4 regions of the Pseudoalteromonas sp. APC 3694 genome follow, and region 2 is predicted to be linked to each of the others. Evidence: predicted binding sites of a transcription regulator. Region 2 holds the regulator's gene; each other region holds the start of a gene.
The links. Region 2 encodes sigma-54, which starts transcription at its own class of promoters, with help from an activator protein. Its sites were predicted from a motif close to GTTGGCACGNNNNTNGNNT; they were not measured.
Positions count from the first base shown of each region.

Region 1: the regulator sigma-54 is predicted to act here: its motif matches at 1,214-1,232, upstream of fliS (flagellar export chaperone FliS).
Region 3: the regulator sigma-54 is predicted to act here: its motif matches at 1,497-1,515, upstream of QMA00_RS09015 (TorF family putative porin).
Region 4: the regulator sigma-54 is predicted to act here: its motif matches at 1,742-1,760, upstream of flgJ (flagellar assembly peptidoglycan hydrolase FlgJ).

Region 1 is NZ_JASDDE010000001.1:74,623-77,828, forward strand. Features, by position in the region: gene QMA00_RS00395 (sigma-54-dependent Fis family transcriptional regulator) at 1-913, opposite strand, end outside; gene fliS (flagellar export chaperone FliS) at 1,276-1,677, shown strand; gene QMA00_RS00405 (hypothetical protein) at 1,683-1,979, shown strand; gene fliD (flagellar filament capping protein FliD) at 2,088-3,206, opposite strand, start outside.
Region 2 is NZ_JASDDE010000056.1:13,953-17,158, reverse strand. Features, by position in the region: gene lptB (LPS export ABC transporter ATP-binding protein) at 1-318, shown strand, start outside; gene QMA00_RS15535 (RNA polymerase factor sigma-54) at 700-2,199, shown strand; gene hpf (ribosome hibernation promoting factor) at 2,226-2,513, shown strand; gene ptsN (PTS IIA-like nitrogen regulatory protein PtsN) at 2,518-2,970, shown strand; gene rapZ (RNase adapter RapZ) at 2,990-3,206, shown strand, end outside.
Region 3 is NZ_JASDDE010000020.1:46,714-49,919, forward strand. Features, by position in the region: gene QMA00_RS09010 (YIP1 family protein) at 1-521, opposite strand, end outside; gene QMA00_RS09015 (TorF family putative porin) at 717-1,394, opposite strand; gene QMA00_RS09020 (hypothetical protein) at 1,768-2,931, opposite strand; gene QMA00_RS09025 (helix-turn-helix transcriptional regulator) at 3,077-3,206, opposite strand, start outside.
Region 4 is NZ_JASDDE010000001.1:85,166-88,371, forward strand. Features, by position in the region: gene flgK (flagellar hook-associated protein FlgK) at 1-707, opposite strand, end outside; gene flgJ (flagellar assembly peptidoglycan hydrolase FlgJ) at 709-1,704, opposite strand; gene QMA00_RS00445 (flagellar basal body P-ring protein FlgI) at 1,980-3,089, opposite strand; gene flgH (flagellar basal body L-ring protein FlgH) at 3,102-3,206, opposite strand, start outside.

The sequences.
Region 1 (3,206 bases), on a different contig from region 2:
CTGCGCGTTGAGCAAGAGATGGACTCTCAATAGGAAAAACATTTAAGCGATAGTATAAATCTTCTCTAAATGAGCCTTTTTCTATCATGCTTTCAAGGTCACGGTGGGTTGCAGCAATCACACGCACATCAGCTTGGATCGCTTTGGTACCACCAACGCGCTCATAGCTACGCTCTTGGAGCACTCGCAGTAACTTAACCTGCATTTGCAGTGGCATATCCCCTATTTCATCTAAAAATAGCGTGCCACCTTGCGCTAACTCAAAACGGCCTTTTCGTGCTGAAATAGCCCCAGTAAACGCGCCTTTTTCATGACCAAATAGTTCACTTTCTAGTAGCTCTGCAGGAATTGCCCCACAGTTTACTGGTACAAATGGGCCTTTATTACGTTTAGAAAGCAAATGTACGTTACGGGCGACTACTTCTTTACCTGTGCCCGACTCACCTAAAATAAGTACGTTAGCATCGGTTTTAGCAACTTGAGTAATTAAAAAGCGTAAATCCTTCACGGCTTTGGTTTCACCTACAAGGCCATCAAAGGTACTTTTTTCTTTATTGTGCTGATGCTCATGAGGGAGCATACGCTGATATTGCTGACAATCATGTAGTAACTGGGTAGTAACTTCATGAGTAAATGGCTCACAAATTAGTCCAACAACATTAGCCAAACTCAACAAAGGTTTAAGCGTTTCACCTATCAGTAAAAAAGGAAATGTTGGGTATCGTTTAATTAAACTTTCATGATCTAAAGACTGCAAAGCACCTAACACCACAATACATTCTTTGTTTTGATAGTGGCTACATGCCTGTTCAAAGTCAGCTTCAGTTTGCAATTGTACCGCTTCACCAATAAAAGTAAGGGATGCATATAATCCAATAGAGCGATTGTTATTATTATCTAAAATTAAGATCATCTTTAGCGAGCCATTTATTTCACTAATTTGTTTTATTAATCAAATTGTAAGCCAGTTGGATTTTGATGCAAGTAATAGCGGCGATTTTTTGACATTAACGCCAAAAAACAGACACATCAAATAAAAACCACCCCTAAAAGCTAGGTAATTAGTACTAGAATGAAAATAATTAGTTAACAAAATGCTGCCACCCTCTTTATTAAGCAAGTTCATCCTGTATTGTTATTATATTTATAATTAATTTAAATTGTTTACTTAAGTTGTGACCATAAATGCCGATAACAAGTTATACAAAAAATGTTTGGCATTATAATTGCTTTCATTTAGTCACTTTTTTATTTAGCTAAATTTAGGACTTCCCCATGGCTCATGCTTCGTTAAAAAAATATTCTCAAGTTCGTACCAGCAGCATCGCCGAAATGGCACCGTATGAACAAATAAATCTAATTTTTAGTAACATAATTGGTCGCTTGGCCGCGACTAAAGGTTTTATTGAACGCAAAGAAATAGCAAAAAAAGGCGAAAACATCTCTGCCTGTATTTTACTATTAGGTGCACTGCAAGATGCGCTTAATTTAAAAGTAGAACAAGACCCGAGTATTTCGGATAATTTATTGGCTCTTTATGATTATTGTCAGCGTCGTTTAACGCAAGCGAACATAAACAACGATATTGAAGCGATTACTGAAGTATCAAGCATTGTTAAAGAAATTAAAGAAGGTTGGGAGGGTATTCCTGCCGACCAACGTATGCCGGCTATTTAATAACTATGCCAAAAAAGTCAACACAAGCCGCAGAGCAAATTAAACAATTACTCTGCGAGCTTCAAGCTCAAGTTAATAGCAACAGGGCCGATGGTGCTGCTAATTCGCTTGAGTTATTAAATAAACACTTAGTAAATTGGTGCGAAAGTACCTCACCGCCAAGTGTTGATGAGTTAAGTGTACTGCAAACGCAAATTAATATGATTTTAGCAACCGCAGAAAACCAAAAAGTAGAGTCGTTTAATGCGATACTCAAACATAAAAAGTCGGATAAAGCCATAAACGCTTATAAGTCGACTTAACAGTAAAAACCAACCCTTAGCATACCATCACCAAGCACACTAAGTGGCACACAATAAAAAGGCCGCTAAGTTAAATACTTAGCGGCCTTTTTAAATCAATAATACATATTATTTAGACTGCCTTACCACACCTGGCATATTGTCTAACTGCGCTTGAATATAGCTACTGGTAGAGTTTAAGCCTGCCACCAATAAATCCATACTATTGTACTGCGCATACAAGCGCGACTCTAGTGACTCCATTTTACGCGCAAACGACACGCGCTCGTCATCAATATCGCGCAGCTGCCCTTCTTTACTTTCTATTCTGTTTTGAATTAAACCATCTGACTTAGTATAAAAGTTCATTAACTCATCAAACGATTGGGCAAAGCCGCCTTCGTCTTTATTTTCACCAATAAAAAACTGTTGCACTAAATCAACATCATTTTTTACTTGCTCATCTAAGCGTTCGCTATCTAAGCTTAATTTACCATAGCGGTCGGCTTCTACACCTAACTGCGACAACGACAAAGAGTTACCATCGCCCAAATCAACACTGTTGGTAATTTCTTGCCTTAACTTTGACATAACACCGCGCAGCAGAGAATCACCCGCCATTACGCCTGCGCCATCTTCGCCAGATTTACCTAAGTTTTTACTCAGCTCTAACAGCTCATTGTAACTTTTAACAAACCCATCAAGTCCAGCTTTAATATTATTATTGTTTTCTTTTACTGTTAATGTACTTACGTCATCATCAATACCTTGGGTTTTTTTAGCCGTAATATCTACGCCATCAATAACACTTTTAAACTCGTTCGTACTACTTGAAGCAATTAAAGTACCATCAATGGTTATTTGAGCATTTTGCGCCGCATTTACCTCAGTTAAATTAGTCGTATGGTTTGCAGGGTCCGCATCAGACACGTCATAGGCTAAGCGAGAGAGCCCGCCTACATCGGTATTGTTACCATCGCTATCTTGTACGGTAATGGTAATGGCGTTTTCTTCACCGGTTTGTTTACTGGTTAAAACCAAATGTTGACCTGCATCACTGGTTACTATCGTTGCTACCACAGAGTCATTAGAGTCAGAGCCAGTGTATGGGCCGTTATTTATTTGGTCTCTTAAATCTTCCAGTGTATTAGTAGGCGACAGCACAGTCGAAAAACTGTTATCTCCAGAGCCAATAGTAATCACACCACCACCAATCGCCTCATCGGCAGCAAATGCAGGAGACGATAA
Region 2 (3,206 bases):
GCCTTATCAGGTGGTGAACGTCGCCGCGTTGAAATTGCTCGCGCGTTAGCAGCAAACCCTAAATTTATCCTTTTAGACGAACCCTTTGCGGGGGTTGATCCTATCTCAGTATTAGATATTAAAAAGATTATAGAGCATCTTAAAAACCGTGGCATTGGCGTACTTATTACAGACCATAACGTGCGCGAAACACTTGATGTTTGTGAAAAAGCCTACATAGTTTCTCATGGGGAGTTAATTGCATCAGGCACTCCTGAATACGTATTAAACGATAAAACAGTACGCGATGTTTATTTGGGCGAGCAGTTCAAGCTCTAATATGTGTGTTATTACACTAAGCATCTGCTAAGATTAATTATACTTAGGTCTGTTGACCTTTCAAGGTTGAATTTTCAGCAGTTTGTTTGGTATTTAGGCAAGGCAGAGTCTATGTGGTGTGATATTCCCCATAAATAGGCGATAACGCAGCATCAATGCCAAACAGGCGCTGCCCTTCGGGTTCTGCCTAGGGACGATTTACTCTTTGTTGCCTACATGGATGTAGGTAAGGAGCGTGAGCAGGACGCGGAAGCTTTGCTCGGTTTTGACTTAGCCCACTAGGTTACAAACCTCGCGCCGCAATTAAACCGCCCCTAGTTTGAACAAATTTTAATCCGTAAAGGTCAACAGACCGTAATTTAAAAGGATTGTTAGAGATACATGAGGCAATCATTACAGCTGCGCATGGGCCAGCAACTTACAATGACTCCACAGTTGCAACAAGCAATTCGCTTATTGCAACTCAGTACATTGGATCTCCAGCAAGAAATTCAAGAAGCGCTCGATAGCAACCCCTTGCTTGAAGTTGAAGAACATGATTACAGCGAAGACACTGCAGGTAAAAACGAACAAAAAGCCGATAACGATGACTTAACGCTAAGTGCCTCAGCTGACGATAAACCTAGCGAGTATGAGCAAGATAGCGGCGAAGCAATGACCAAAGACACCATTAGCGATGATATGGCTATGGATGTTACTTGGGATGAATATATGAGCGCTGCGCCTGCCTCTTCATCGGGTCCAATGCCAGAAGATGAATCTATTTATCAAGGCTCTTCGACTGAAACGCTGCATGAGTATTTAATGTGGCAACTTCAACTGACGCCGTTTAGTCCTACCGATGAAGCGATAGCTATTGCAATTGTAGAAGCTGTGGACGACTCAGGGATTCTAACCCTTAGCTGTGAAGAAATATTAGAAAGCTTTAACCAAGAAAACGACGGCGAAGATGAAGTTGAACTTGACGAAATAGAAGCGGTACTAAAGCGTATTCAACTATTTGATCCAGTGGGAATAGCCGCGCGTAGTTTACAAGAGTGCTTGTGTATTCAGCTAAATCAATTTGATAAAGACACACCTTTTTTAAACGAAACAAAAATGATCTTAACCGATCATATTGATTTACTTGCTGCACGTGACTATCGCACGTTGATGAAAAAAACAAAGCTTAAAGAAGATGAGCTAAAAGAAATCATGACGTTGATTCATACGCTCAGCCCAAAACCGGCAGACACTATTGTTAGAGAAGAGTCTGAATACGTTATTCCTGATGTGTCGGTTAAAAAAGTTAAAGGTCGTTGGGTAGTTGAATTAAATCCAGATAGCATGCCTAAGATCAGAGTAAATAGCCAATATGCAGCTATGTCGCGTACGGTTAAATCAAGTGGTGATAGCCAGTTTATTCGCTCGCACTTACAAGAGGCTAAATGGTTTATAAAAAGCTTAGAAAGTAGAAATGACACGCTACTTAAAGTAACCAACTGTATTGTGCAGCAGCAACAGGCCTTTTTTGAACACGGCCCTGAGGCTATGAAGCCTATGGTGCTTAACGATGTGGCTGAAATGGTGGAAATGCATGAGTCGACTATATCGCGTGTTACTACGCAAAAATACATGCATACACCACGTGGCATTTTTGAGCTTAAATATTTCTTTTCAAGCCATGTAAGTACTGAAAATGGTGGCGAATGTTCATCAACAGCAATACGTGCATTAATTAAAAAATTAATCGCTGCAGAAAACTCAGCTAAACCATTGAGTGATAGTAAAATTGCAGATATATTGGCAGAGCAAGGAATTAAAGTAGCGAGGAGAACCATTGCAAAATATCGCGAATCTCTAGCTATTCCCCCGTCTAATCAACGTAAAAGTTTGATTTAAGGCGTACAACAAAGAGGAAAATGTTTATGCAACTGAATTTAACTGGTCGCCATGTAGATATTACCGACTCGCTTAGAGACTACGTAAATAGCAAATTTTCGAAGTTACAGAGGCACACTGATCACATAACGAATGTGCACGTTATTCTCGATGTAGAAAAACTAAACCAAAAAGCTGAAGCAACCGTTCATGTTAGTGGCGCTGAGATTTTTGCTTCTACTGAGCATCAAGATATGTATGCCGCTATAGACTCGCTCATTGACAAGCTAGATCGTCAAGTAATTAAACACAAAGAGAAACTTGCTCGACACTAACACTATGAAACTAAGCTCACTTATCTGTCAGGACTGCAGTAAAGCTGCGGTCCTTTTTAATAGTAAAAAAAGAATTTTAGAATTTATCAGTGAATTGGCTCACAATAAACTGCCCTATTTAACACAACAAGATATTCTTAATGCATTAACTGCAAGAGAAAAGCTTGGAAGCACAGGCATTGGTCGAGGCATTGCTATTCCACATGGTCGCATGAGCGGTGCTCAAGAGCCCCTAGCTTTGATTTTAGTGAGCGAAACAGCTATTAATTTTGATGCGATTGATAACCGGCCGGTTGACATTTTTGTCGCGTTAATTGTTCCCGATGGCGATAATCAGCAGCATTTGAAGACGCTAGCCACGATTGCTGATAAGCTCAATGATAAAGAATTTTGTAAACAGTTACGCGCCGCCAAATCGGATAGCGAACTGTATCAGGTTATCGTCAGTCAATCGTAGTAATAAAGAAAGGTGATAAATGGAATTAATAATTATAAGCGGTCGTTCAGGCTCAGGTAAATCTGTGGCGTTACGCGTTGTGGAAGACTTAGGTTATTATTGTGTAGACAATATTCCTCTTAATTTATTACCATCATTAGTGCGCAGCGTTTCCGACAGTTATAATAAAATTGCTGTGAGTGTTGATGTGCGTAATCTACCTAAAGAGCAACAGCAATTTAATGAAATACTCGAAT
Region 3 (3,206 bases), on a different contig from region 2:
AGAAATAACTGATTTATAGACGCGTAATTGAATAAACTAATAGGTAATTCATTGTTACTGGCTGTAAGAACTAGCGCAACAACACCTAAACTTGAAATAACCGTGGGCATCATGCTCCAAACACCAAAACCATACCACGCACCATAGCTATAATTAGCATCAGGGTCTTGCTTAGATATCAACATGTAATACCCAGATAGGAGTGCATTTATAAAAAGAAGGCCGAAAATACCCCCGCCAATTGCAAACCACACTTGGTTATCGAGGCTTTGCTCCATACTTTGACGGATCATTTTTTTCTCGCCGATTGTGGCATCCACACTCGCTGCAGCAACCTGCTGGTCTAAAATAAATTGTGAGTCTGCAGTGGTATAAAATGTATAAGCAGAGGCTGCAAGGGTTAGAGCGAGAAGTGCAAAAGCAAGCCAAGACCAGCCTTTAGCTTCTTTTAGCCCATTAAAAGCCTTGCTTGGGCTGATAAAAATGTCGATACAAGCAGATAGCGCGTTAGATGACTTCATGATTATTCCTTTATGATTTTCTCAGTAGTGAACTATATAGTTATCAGTCATATACTAAGGTAAAAGCGAGGTAAGTTGATTTATTAATTGTAACGGTTTGTTAACAAGGTGTGGCATGATTAGATCTAGTTAAGTTATTTAAAACGAGAAAAGGGCCTTTCGGCCCTTAGTGTTGCAGCAAGTAACACATTCTTTTTATAAGCTAAAGTCGACAGCGTAGGCTACATAAGCTTTAACATCTGAGCCGTCCATGTCGTTATCAGATAGACCAAAGGTAAAACCATCCTTAGAAACTGATACGCCATAATCAATAATATTGTCATCACCGATGAAATCGCCTGAGTAATGCCCTATGTGTAGCGCCATTTCAGTGCCATTGCTACCAACAGCGAAGCTGTAATCGGCGTTTAAATACAGTGAATCACCAAAATCAGTACCATCACCACTGGCAGCAGATGTTGCAAGTACGGCCGCACCAAATGTAAAACCTTGCACACTAATGCTACCGTAAACTTCTGAAAAGTCAGCATCGGCACCTGATGCCGCATCTGGGTAAGCGTAATAAATATAACCTACGTCATAACTTACGTTTTCATTAATAGCGCCGCCAAAACCGGCGTATAAATCTAGTTCGTAGGTCATTTCATCGGCCCAAGACGCATTTGACGCCCACGTACCCGCATAAAATCCAGATTCATTAGCGTAATCAATACCGCCAGATACAGCTGCATCGCCCCCAGTTTGCTCTTGTCCGCGCCATAAGTAGTTAGAAGTAGCGGCTGCATTGGCTGTTACTTCGGCAAATGCAGTAGTTGATGTCATTCCTGTTAATGCCAATGCACTGATGAGTATTGTTTTTTGTAGTTTTAGCATGTTTCATTTCCCATTGTATGATTTTGCACGCCAAGGTTTTTTATTATAAACGACTACAACCTTTTGAACGGCGGCGTATTATTACGTTACTGCAGGGGGGAACTGCACTGTATGTGCCAGCTTCCATTTATTCAATAAAAAATAAATTTTATATTATAAAACAAGGTGTTGAAATTATGCGCAAAGACGCTTTGTGAAAAGTATGTAAAGAAAGAACACACTGCTGGTGCAAAAAAAAGCCTGGCTGCACCATTAGAGCGCTACCAGGCTATCTATATTAGGATCTATTGGCCTTTGAAAATTTAACCTTGAAAGATCTACAGACCCTAACGTTAAGCTAGTTTATTAAAGCTAATTGCGTTTGATATACGTCTTATCCAAAAATGGTACGCATAAGTGTAATTGTTTCGTTTACACCACGGCCTTTTTGTACTTCGTTAATAATAGAATCACGCTTAGCACGAATATGCTCTGGGATATCATCAGCAGCAAGTGCGCGGTCTACTAATATTTCAGCCGATTCTTTTCCTCGGCGTGGCGCTTTACTGCTGCTCGAAGTACTACGTGTAGGTTTATTTAGTAGTTTAATGTAGTTAGAGTTATCTGCAGTATTCGTATCTGCATAATAAAAAAAGCAAGGTATTAGCGCTTTTATATCCACTAACTGAGTTTCTAGTTCATTACCTGCATTGGCCATTTTAAACCATGACATAGCGTGAATGCTTTGTACTACATCTTGCCAGTAACGCTCAAAGTCACGGTTATTTAATTTGGTGATACCAAGTGCGGAGCAAAGTGCATCTAAGCGACTGTTACTAATCGGTGTAAATACATCAGGGCGGCGCATTGCTAATAAACGGGTTGCAGGCGCTAGTGTTGGTTTTTCATCACTGCCATTAAATGCACTCAAGTAAGCAATTACAAATTGTTGGTAATTACTTTGCGCTACATCACCCTCAAGTGGGATATTGCTAAGGGCATCGTCAAATGCACCTGGCAAGTCAGCCAACATCTGATGAAAGCCTTTAGCACTTTTTGTAGAGGCAAACCATTCTACATCAAAGTTATAAGTACTCGGATCGAGTGATGCCATATGCTTACCGCTAAAAGCGAGTAAGTCTTCAGGGATCATCTCTTTTAACGGCTTTTCACGCAGACCTGCAATATAAGCAGTTAAACGTAATTGCTCATCAAGTGCCACCAGTTCTTTATGTTGCTCTACAAACATACTCACTACTGGCCAAGGTGCTACCCGTAATGTTTTTAACTGTAAAAAGCTAATGGCTGTAATAAGTTGGTCATGCAACTTTTTTAATAATGGTAATTGTTGGTTTTCGAGTAAGTCGTAATTAATGCGGTCGCGGCTTGCATTTAATAGCTCGTAACACCAACCTAAAAAGTCTTCTGGATGGTTTTCCACTTTCACAGCCATCAGGTTTAGGCTTAGCTCTGAAGATTGCTTCAGAATGTTTTGATAAATTTGACTTTCTTGCTCGCCTAATGCCATTTTTGACGGTGAAATTAGCAGTTTTTTCATGCCTTGTAGAGTCTCCGAGTAGATACATTTTTTAGCTGCTTTATTTTAGCGCAAATACGCCAATAGCAACAGGGCCGTGCATAATACCTAACAATTCAAGGGATGCAATCATGATGCTTAATATAAGTACCATGATTGCCGAGGTTTAATCATGCTCTTGCAGCGTAAACAAGCTTTCAACAGAAGTATTAAAGTGCCTCGCTATTTTAAGCGCAATTATTACCGATGGCGTAAATCGGTTTGTTTCTACAGTGCTTATTGTTTTGCGTGATACA
Region 4 (3,206 bases), on a different contig from region 2:
AAATTAAACGAACCATTTTGCATTACCACCGCTTCGCCTGTGCCCATAAATATGAGCTTTTCGCCGTTGGGGCCATCAAGTGTTTCTATGTCTATTAGCTTTGATAAGTCACGAATCGCTTTATCACGCTCGTTAAATGTTGAACTGGCGTCGGCGGCATTATTGGTGCCATTTACAGCAGCTATGTCTTGATTTAGTGTGCCAATTTTTTGAATCAATCCATTTGCTTCATCTGTAAAAATATCGAGCTGTTGATTAACCACATTTTTTTGATCCAATACAATCCCTGACAATCTATCCATTTGGTTTATTAAGTTTTCAGCGTCGGTCATAACTAAAGAGCGTGCAACTGTTGATGAGGGCTGATTAAGGGACTCTTGTACATTATTAAACAATGAGTTAATACTGGTTGATAAGCTATTAGACTCCTCAGAAAATAAGGTGTCAACACGGTTTGACTCAACCACAAATTGATCAAAAAATGTTTTGTTTGATGTATCTCGGTTTAGTTGTTTTTGAGCAAATTCATTCAGTAGTCGATATGTATTTCCCCGCCCTACCTGATTGTCGATCATGGTAGAATGCTCTGTGCGTTCACGCACATAACCATCTGTATTCACGTTGGCAATATTTTTACTTGTCGTTTGCAATAACTCAGAGTTTGCTCTTATTCCTGAATTAGCAATATTTAATAAATTAAACGACATGTTACTCTACTCCTTGGCGGATAACGCTTGTGGCGATATTCTTTAACTCGTTACTGTTAAGCACTCTTTTTATTTTGTCTGCATAGTTAGGGTCGGTTGCATAACCTGCTTGCTGTAGAGAGTCTAAAAATTTATGCGGCTTTGCTGTATTTTTTAATGCATCTTGATAGCGAGGGTTTTGTGTTAAAAAGTCCACAAAGTCATTTACGCTCTCTTTAATTGAGTCATACGCTCTAAAATTTGCCTGCTTTTTAACGGCTGTGCCATGTTCAAATTCAAGTGTTAGTTTACTGGCCTTTTCACCATTCCAACGATTATCAGCTTTAATATTAAATAAGTTATTGGAGCTATTGCCATCGCCCTTATTAATAATATGCTTACCCCAGCCGGTTTCTAATGCCGCTTGAGCGACCATAACCGCCGGATTTAAACCAATTTTTTTAGCCGCTGTTTTTGCGTGTTCCCACACTGTACTTACAAATTCCTCAGCATTTTCAAATGTGCCAGACGCTATGTTTTGTTCGCTTTTTTCAGTTGAATCAACGAGCGGCACTTTTTCAGTGACCTTTTGGTTTTCTTGATGAGGTAAGGTGCTACCCGCACGTTGGTCACTAAAGAAATCTGACGTTGTACGAAGAACAGAGCCTGGCATAAAGTTTTTTCCATCTGGCGATAGTTGCTGCACAATTAAATCTGCAAGCCCTAATGAGCCATTTGATGAAAGCTCTGTAGCCATCTGTTGGTCGTGCATTTCTTCAAAAAACTTCACGCCACTTGCATTAAATGGGCTTTCTTTGTCTTCAAAAGCCTCATTGGCTTTACGCATACTTTTCAGTAGCATTTGGGTGAAGATAGCTTCAAATTGTGCCGCCGCTTTTTTTAACGCCGCTTTAGATGCATCGGTTGATGCATCACCGCTGTTTAAAGCATCTCGACGCAAAGAGTCTAAGTTGCCTAAATCAAAAAAGTTTTGCTTATCTAGATGATTTGTTTCCATCAGCTTTTTGACACAATAATTAATAATACCTAGTTAAATGCAATAATTGAGCCAAGAGAAGTGAAAGGTTCTAGGTTCTAGGTTCTAGGTTCTAGGTTCTAGGTTCTAGGTTCTAGGTTCTAGGCAAAGATTAAACTAAGTGAGAGACGCGAGGTAAACTCGCTGCTACTTATTGTGAAAGGTTAAATTCAATGTTTATTGTTGTGGTAGCAGGGGCTTTATGCCGCGTCTTTTTTAGGTTAACTGTTAAAGACCCTAAATAGGGTCTTATAAAACTAAATTACAACAAGCTGGCCATTAATGGCGCCGGCTTCTTTAAGTGCTTCAAGAATCGCCATTAAATCGCCAGGGGCAGCGCCAACTTCATTAATAGCACGTACTAAATCGTCAAGGCTCACGCCAGGGTTAAACACAAATGCCCGTGAGTCATCTTGGTCAACGTCGATGATACTTTGGTTAGTAACAACAGTTTCCCCTTCACTTAACGCATTAGGCTGAGATACATTTTGCTGTTCTGCAATTGTAACCGTTAGGCCACCATGGGTAATTGCCGCTGCTTGTAACTTTACATTTTTACCTATTACTATAGTGCCTGTGCGTGAATTAACGATAATTTTTGCCGAGGTATCGGCTGGTTTAAACTCTAAATTTTCAAGCGTTGATAAATAAGCAACACGCTGTGATGCATCACGCGGAGCAATCACACGAATTGATGCGGCATCAAGTGCATGGGCACTATCAGGGCCAACCAACTCATTAATCGTTTGCTCTAAACGTTTTGCAGTAGTAAAGTCAGGACGGTTCAAATTAAAGGTAATGTAATCACCTTGCATAAAAGGACTGTTAATCGCACGTTCGACTGTTGCGCCGTTAGGAATACGCCCAACTGTTGGGGTATTCATTACAACGCGACTACCATCAAGGCCTTCAGCGCCTAAACCACCTACAATTAAACTACCTTGACCAATAGCGTATACGTTGCCGTCGACCCCTTTTAAAAAGGTTTGTAGTAAAGTACCACCACGTAAACTACCTGCACTACCAATAGATGATACGGTAATATCTATAGTTTGCCCGGGCTTTCTAAAAGGCGGTAGCTCAGCATGCACTGCAACCGCAGCCACGTTTTTAATTTTTAGTTTTAAGCTTGCCGGTAGCGTAATGCCAAAGCTGTTTAACATGCCTTTAAAGCTTTGCTCGGTAAATCGGTTTTGCTCGCCCGTACCAGGCTCGCCCGTACCAGGTAAGCCAACAACTAGGCCATAGCCTACTAATTGGTTTGAGCGTACGCCCTCAACCGTAGACACATCTTTAATGCGCTCGGCCATGGCAGGAAGTTGCCAGCCAAGTAACACCATTAAACAAAGAACTTTAAAACCATTCATGTTGAATGTCCTCTAAAAGGGAAACAATGAGCTACTAAAGAAACGCGTTAACCAACCCGGGCTTTGTGCCTCTTGAGTTTGACCCTTACCTGAATATTGAATTCGTGCATTAGCAAT